Regions from separate parts of the Acidovorax sp. GW821-FHT09A11 genome, predicted to be linked through region 1. Evidence: riboswitches for the same ligand, from Rfam matches in the RefSeq annotation. Region 1 holds a riboswitch; the other holds the start of a gene.
The links. Region 1 has a riboswitch for glycine ahead of AC07PV_RS18350 (D-amino acid dehydrogenase). Riboswitches for the same ligand answer to the same signal wherever they lie in the genome.

Region 1 (3,680 bases):
CAGGGGGTGAACAACATCAAGTACGTCAAGCGCGTGGCCTTCACCGGCGCACAGTCGCAGGCGCGCATCATGTCGCACGGCTACCGCATGTCGCCCCCCGGCTCCAAGGCCAGCCCCGACCAGCCGTCGGTGTGGGAGATGGGCGTCAAGTCCTGGATCAATGGCCCTCTGCCCGAGAAGGGCCCCCTCAAGGCCGGCCAGGTGCAGGTGCATGGCGTGGCCTTTGGCGGCACGCAGGCCATCAAGGGCGTGGAGGTCTCGGTGGACGGCGGCAAGACCTGGCAGGCCGCGCGGCTCATCGGCCCCGATCTGGGCAAGTTCGCGTGGCGCCAGTTCGTGCTGCCGGTCACGCTGGCGGCGGGCACGCACGTGCTGGCCAGCCGCGCCACCGATGCCGCAGGCAATGTGCAGGCCGAGCAGCGCGAGGAAAACCTGGGCGGCTACAACAACGCGAGCTGGCGCGACCATGCGGTCACGGTGACCGCAGCGTGACCGGGCGCCCCCCTGAGACGCTGCGCGCCTTCCCCCCTGGAGGGGAGCGCGCCCCCCGGACTGGCCGTGCCAGATCCGCGGTGGCACTGGTGCTGGGGCGCATCGGTTTCCAGCATTTGCGCGTGCCTGCGCTCGCGGCCATGTCGAGCGTGCTGCTGCTGTGGACGGGTGCCGGCTGGGCGGCGGATGCCGCCGAGCTGGCGCGGGGCAAGGAGCTGTTCATCAAGATCCAGCCTGCCTGCGCCGTGTGCCACACGCTGCAGGCCGCCGGTGCCGAGGGGCAGGTGGGCCCGGTGCTGGATGAGCTCAAGCCCGACGCGGGCCGCGTGCTGCGCGCGCTCAAGGCGGGCATCGGCGTGATGCCTTCGTATGCCGAACGCATGAGCGAGAAGGACATGCAGGCCGTGGCGCAGTTCGTGGCGCACGCCACGGGCGCTGCCAGGTAGGCCGGGCGCTGGCCCGTGGTGGCAGCGCCGCCTGCGCGGCGGTGCTGCAACCCCGCTGTGCTCCCGTTCAGGCCGTGGTGCGCGATGGCACCAGCGCCTTGTCGGGAGCGCACCCCTGCAGACCCTGGAATGCAAAGTCCACTTCGGGCACCCGGCCGCTCACGATGTCGGCCAGGGCCTTGCCCGAGCCGCAGGCGTGGGTCCAGCCCAGCGTGCCGTGGCCCGTGTTGAGGAAGAGGTTGGCCACCTTGGTGGCGCCGATCAGCGGCACGTTGCTGGGTGTGGCGGGGCGCAGGCCGGTCCAGAACTGGGCCTGGCTGGCATCGCCCGCGCCGGGGAACAGCTGCTCCACGCGGCGCACGATGGCGTCGCAGCGCACCTGGTTCAGGTGGCGGTCGTAGCCGTTCAATTCGGCCGTGCCGGCGATGCGCAGGCGGTCGCCACCCCGTTCGCTGGTGTAGCGCGAGAACACGAGCTTGAACTCGTCGTCCGTCAGGCTCACCTGGTGCGCCTTGCTGGCGTCCTTGACCGGCATGGTCACCGAGTAGCCCTTGGCCGGGTAGATAGGCAGCTGGATGCCCAGCGGCTGCGCGAGCAGTGGGCTGAACGAGCCCATGGCCAGCACAAACGCATCGCCGCGCACGCGCTCGAAGCGGCCTTCGGCATTGGTCACTTCCACGTGGTCGATGCGGCCGCCTGCCTCGCGCAGCGCGGTGATGTGGTGGCCCATGCGGAACTGCACGCCCGCCTCTTCACACAGCTTGGCCAGCTCGCGTGTGAACTGGTTGGCGTCGCCGGATTCGTCCTCGGCCGTGTAGGTGGCTCCGGCCAGCTGCTGGCGGATATGGGCCAGGGCAGGCTCGATGCGCACGGCCTCGTCGGCGCTGATCACCTGGCGCTCGCAGCCGAGTTGGCGCATTTGCTCGGCCGGGGCCAGGGCGCCGTCGAACTCTTTTTGGTTGGTATAGAAGTGCAGGATGCCCTGCGTGCGCTGGTCGTACTGGAGGCCGGTGGCCGCGCGCAGCTGCTGCAGCGTGTCACGGCTGTACGTGCCCAGGCGCACGATCTGCTCGATGTTGTGGCGCGTGCGCGCGGGCGTGCAGTTGCGCAGGAAGGACAGGCCCCACAGCCATTGCCGCATGTCGGCGCGCAGGCGGAACAGCAGTGGAGCATCCTCCTTGCCCAGCCACTGCAGCACCTTGAGCGGCGCGCTCGGGTTGGCCCAGGGCTCCGCGTGGCTCACCGAGATCTGGCCACCGTTGGCGAAGCTGGTCTCGGCGCCGGGCGCACCCTGGCGGTCGATGACGGTCACCTCGTGGCCGCGCTGTTGCAGGAAATAAGCCGAAGTCACGCCGAGCAAGCCGGCGCCCAAAACGATCACGCGCATGATTTTCAAAGCCTTTCTGGGCTCTGGCGCTAGAACAACATGCGCTGGCAGCTATGAATTCAATAGCGTGCAGCTGGCGCATGAATGCCCAAGCTGCCGCTCCCCCTGTCCTTGGTACCTGAGAGATTCACCGCGCGGCCCACATGGCGCGCGGTTTGCTCCTTCGGTGCGCTTCGCGTTGCGCGAAGCGGCTCTCCAGACGGCTTTGATGAATGGTGCAGTACGGGACCTGAGCGTGTATGGGAGTTTGCGCCTTCGGTGAAGCGGACGGGGCCGCTGACTCTCCTGCGGGGGCCATTCTAGGAGCCCGCATCGCGCAAAAACCGCTTTGTCCGCGCTAATGAATCGCAATCGTTGCTGATGCTGCGGGCACGGGGTTGGCCATAATCCGCCGGAACCTTCGCCTTTCTCTCCAGGACGCCTTGATGCCCGATACCGCCTTTGATCCGCTGACCAGCGCGGCCGTGCTCACCATGGCCCGCCTGGGGCGCACGCCCCGTCCCCTCGACCTGCCCGCCGCATTGCGTCCCCAGAACGCTGCCCAGGCCTATGCCGTGCAGGACGCCGTGGTGCGCGAGCGCGGCGAGATCGCGGGCTGGAAGGTGGGCGCGGCGTCGCCGCAGGCGCTGCCTGCGCGGGCGGCCCTGGCGCGCGATTCGGTGTTTGCGATGGCCGGCGGGGGCGCGGTGCGCCTGTCCTGCGCGGGCTTCGCCGTGCTGGGTGTGGAGGCGGAACTGGTGTACGAACTGGGTGCCGATCTGCCTGCCCGGGCGCAGCCCTACAGCGAGGCCGAGGTGCTGTCCGCCGTGGCGTCGGTGCGGGCGGCCATCGAGGTCTGCGACACGCGCTACGCCGCCTGGGCGCAGCAAGGCGAGTGGAGCCGGCTGGCCGACCAGGCCTGCCATGGGGCACTCATCGTGGGGTCGGGAACGGAGAGCGCGCAGTCGGTGCAGCCGATGCGGCAGCCCGTGGTGCTGTCGGTGAATGGCGCGCAGGCCGTGCGGCACGCTGGCTGGGGCAACCCGGCGGGCGATCCCTTGCGCCTGCTCGCCTGGCTGGCCAATGGCGGCGCGCACAGCCTGGGTGGGCTGCGCGCGGGACAGTGGGTGACCACCGGGTCCTGCACCGGCACCGTGATGGTGGCGCCGGGCACGGTGGTGGTGGCTGAGTTTCCCGGCCTGGGGCGCGCCGAACTTCAACTGGGCTGACCGGCGGCGCCCTGCGCGGCGCGCGCGCCGGGCGTGGGGTCAGTTGCGGCGCGGGTTGTCGGGCTGCTGGTCGCGGCGGTTCGGTACGCCGTCGCCGTCCCGGTCGCGGTCATGGCGGTTGGCGACGCCATCGCCGTCACGGTCCCA
Region 2 (3,680 bases), on a different contig from region 1:
CTGCAGCATGTCCGTCACATGGACCTTGAAGAACCAGCCGGCACCCATGGGATCGCTGTTGGCCAGCGAGGGGTCGGCGCGCAGTGCTTCGTTCACTTCGACCACTTCGCCGGTGACAGGCATGTATACGTCAGCCGCGGCCTTCACGGACTCGACCACGCCGGCCACGTCACCCTGGGTGAAGGTCGTGCCGACCTCGGGGAGGTCCACGAAGACCACGTCGCCCAGGGCGTCCTGGGCATGCAGCGTGATGCCCACGGTGGCGGCTTCGTGGTCGGAGATGTCGATCCACTCGTGGTCCTTGGAATACTTGATGGTCATGGGGGAAGCTCCAAAAAAAGGGGTAAACAGAAAAAGTGCCGATGCCAGCCGCCACTTTAGCCGGGCTGGGGCGGTTGCAGAGGGTCAGCCGCGGTGGTAGCGCGCAGGCGTGAACGGCATGGACACCACCTCCATGGGCACGGCCTTGCCGCGCACGATGGCGTTGACGCGCGTGCCGACGGCGGCAAAGGCTGGCGCCACGTAGCCCATGGCCACCGGCTTGTCCACGGTGGGACCCAGCAGGCCGCTGGTCACTTCGCCGATCTTCTGCCCGTCGGGGCCTTGCAGTTCGGTGTGCTCGCGCACGGGCACGCGTTCCAGCGCGACCAGGCCCACGCGCTTGCGCTGCAGGCTGGCGGGGTTGTCGATCTGCGACAGCACCTTGTCGGCACCGGGGAAGCCGCCCGCGCGCGCGCCGCCGGTGCGGCGCACCTTCTGGATGGCCCAGTTCAGCGCCGCCTCGGGCGGGGTGGTCGTGGTGTCGATGTCGTTGCCGTACAGGCACAGGCCGGCTTCCAGGCGCAGCGAGTTGCGGGCGCCCAGCCCGATGGGCTTGACCTCGGGCTGGGCCAGCAGCGCGCGCGCCAGGGTTTCGGCCTGGGACGCGGGCACCGAGATCTCGAAGCCGTCCTCCCCGGTGTAGCCGCTGCGGGTCACGAAGCAGTCGCAGCCCGCAATGGAAAAGTCGCCACCCGTCATGAATACCAGCTTTTCGACGCCGGGTGCCAGGCGCGCCAGGGCGGTGACTGCCTGCGGGCCTTGCAGCGCCAGCAGGGCGTGGTCGGGCATGGGGATGACGTCGCAGCGCTGGCCGATGCGTGCCTGGATGTGCGCGATGTCGCCTACCTTGCAGGCGCCGTTGACGATGACGAACAGGGTGTCATTGCCCTGATTGAAGAACATCAGGTCGTCGATGACCGTGCCTTCGTCGGTGAGCAACAGGCCGTAGCGCTGCTTGCCTACGGGCAGGTCGATCACGTCGACGGGCATCAGGGTTTCGAACGCGGCAGCGGCGCCGGGGCCGACAAGCTTGAGCTGGCCCATGTGCGAGACGTCGAACAAACCCGCCGCGTTGCGCGTGTGCAGGTGCTCGGCCATCAGGCCGGCAGGGTACTGCACGGGCATGGAGTAACCCGCAAACGGCACCATGCGGGCGCCCAGCTCGGTGTGCAGGGCGTTGAGGGGGGTGGTCAGCAGCGGGGCGGTAGGGGTGGTCAAGGCGGACTCCGGGGCAAATGGTGGCCGCGGCCCCATGGGTCGCGGGATTTGCCCTGCTGTCCGCTTTACCTGAGAGATTCACCGCAGCGCCCTGGCTGGCCGCGCGGCTTGCTCCTTCGGTGGATGGGTGCCGTGCTGCACGGTCCATCTCTCTCCAGCAAGGGAACGCCCGCATCACTGCGGGCGGTTGCCAGTCCTTTTGCCTGAGCGTTCGGCTGCTGCCTGCGCCTTCGGCGGCCCCTTTCGTTGAAGGAAGGGGCTCTCTCCTGACGGTCGCCAGTATATCCGCTGGCTGAAGCCGCGCAGACGCTATTTGATGAACCCGAGCACCTTCGGCAGCCAGGTCGACAGCTGCGGGATGAAGGTCAGCACCACCAGCACCACGCCATGCGCCCAAAGGAAGGGCACCAGCTCGCGCACCAGTTGCGACATCGGTACGCGCGAGACGTTGCAGGTGACGAACAGCAGCCCGCCCACGGGCGGCGTGATCATCCCCAGCGTGAGGTTGTAGATCACCACCATCGCGAAGTGGATGGGGTCGATTCCCAGCTTCACGGCCACGGGCGCGAGGATGGGCGCCAGCACCATCACGCCCGGCAGCGGCTCGATGAAGATGCCGAACAGCAGCAGGAAGATGTTCACGATGATGAGGAACATCCACGGCGAGAGGTTCATGCCCACCAGCCAGTCGGCCATCTGCTGCGGAATGCCCTCGATGGTCAGGATCCACGCGAACGCGGCCGACAGCCCGATGATGATCAGCACCGAGGCCGACAGCAGGGCCGAGCGTGCCAGGATGTCGGGCAGCGCCTTCCACTGCAGCGTGCGGTAGACGAACTTGCCGCACACCAGCGCATAGAACACCGCCACCACCGAGGCCTCGGTGGGCGTGAACCAGCCGGCGCGCATGCCGCCCAGGATCACCACCGGCAGCAAAATGGCGGGCAGCGCCTTCCAGGTGGTCTGCAGGATCTCGGCCAGCGGCGGCATCCGGCCGTCGCCCTTGTAGTTGCGCTTCTTGGAGACGTGGAAGTTCACGACGCACATGGCCACCGCGATCAGCAGGCCCGGCAGCAGGCCGGCCACGAACAGCGCACCCACCGACACCGTTTCATCCTGCAGCGCATAGATGATCATGATGATGGACGGCGGGATGATGGGCCCGACGATGGCCGTCGAGGCCGTGAGAGCCGCCGCGTACGAACGGTCGTAGCCGGCCTTGTCCATCATGCGGATCAGCATCGACCCCGGCCCCGCCGCATCGGCCAGCGCCGAGCCCGAGATGCCCGAGAAGAAGGTCAGCGAGACCACGTTGGTGTAGCCCAGCCCGCCGCGCTTGTGGCCCACGAACTGCCCGGCAAACCTCAGCAGCACCTCAGTCAGCGAGCCGCCGCTCATGAGTTCGGCCGCGAGGATGAAGAAGGGCACGGCCATCAACGGAAAGCTGTCGATGCCGGTGAAGGTTTCCTTGAGCAGCACCATCAGCGGGTAGCTCTCGGCCAGGATCAGCGTGGCCGCGGTGGCCAGGCCCAGCGCAAACGCCACGGGCACGCCCATGGCCAGGAACAGGCAGGCCGAAACGATGAGGATGATGGACGCGCTCATAGGGAGGCACTCGCATTCGCATCGAAGTGTTCATCGGCCGCAAAGTTGCGGTCGAGCACGTAGCCGCGCACGATGAACAAAAAGTGCACGATCAGCAGCACGCCGCCGATCAGCATGGCGCTGTAGATGTAGGCGAACGGGATCTGCGTCACGGCCGTCATCTGGAACATGGTGCGCTGCATGTACAGCCAGCCGTACCAGACCATGAAGCCGAAGAAGGCGAACAGCAAGGCCGCGACCACGGCACGCAGGGCGATGGCGCCCGCGCGGGGCAGGGCATCCTGCAGGTTCTCCACCGCGATGTGGCCGCCATAGCGCAGCACGGGGCCGGCGCCCAGGAAGGTCAGCCAGATCATCATGTGGCGCGACACCTCCTCGGCCCATTCGAGCGAGTTATGGGTGACGTAGCGCATCACCACGTTGGTGAAGATGATGATGGACATGGCCGCCAGCAGCAGGATCAATGCCCAGCGGTTGGCGGCCAGAAAATAGCGTTCGAAGGTTTTCACGGGACGGTATTGGACAAGGGCGTGCAG

Region 2: another riboswitch for glycine. It lies ahead of gcvT (glycine cleavage system aminomethyltransferase GcvT); the one in region 1 lies ahead of AC07PV_RS18350 (D-amino acid dehydrogenase).

Annotation. Positions count from the first base shown of each region.
Region 1 is NZ_JBWKPS010000007.1:88,847-92,526, reverse strand. It holds gene sorT (SorT family sulfite dehydrogenase catalytic subunit) at 1-492, shown strand, start outside; gene sorU (SorU family sulfite dehydrogenase c-type cytochrome subunit) at 633-938, shown strand; gene AC07PV_RS18350 (D-amino acid dehydrogenase) at 1,006-2,325, opposite strand; glycine riboswitch at 2,421-2,534, opposite strand; gene AC07PV_RS18345 (2-keto-4-pentenoate hydratase) at 2,751-3,533, shown strand; gene AC07PV_RS18340 (hypothetical protein) at 3,573-3,680, opposite strand, start outside.
Region 2 is NZ_JBWKPS010000001.1:819,606-823,285, reverse strand. It holds gene gcvH (glycine cleavage system protein GcvH) at 1-321, opposite strand, end outside; gene gcvT (glycine cleavage system aminomethyltransferase GcvT) at 406-1,575, opposite strand; glycine riboswitch at 1,586-1,707, opposite strand; glycine riboswitch at 1,721-1,818, opposite strand; gene AC07PV_RS03750 (TRAP transporter large permease) at 1,849-3,144, opposite strand; gene AC07PV_RS03745 (TRAP transporter small permease) at 3,141-3,653, opposite strand.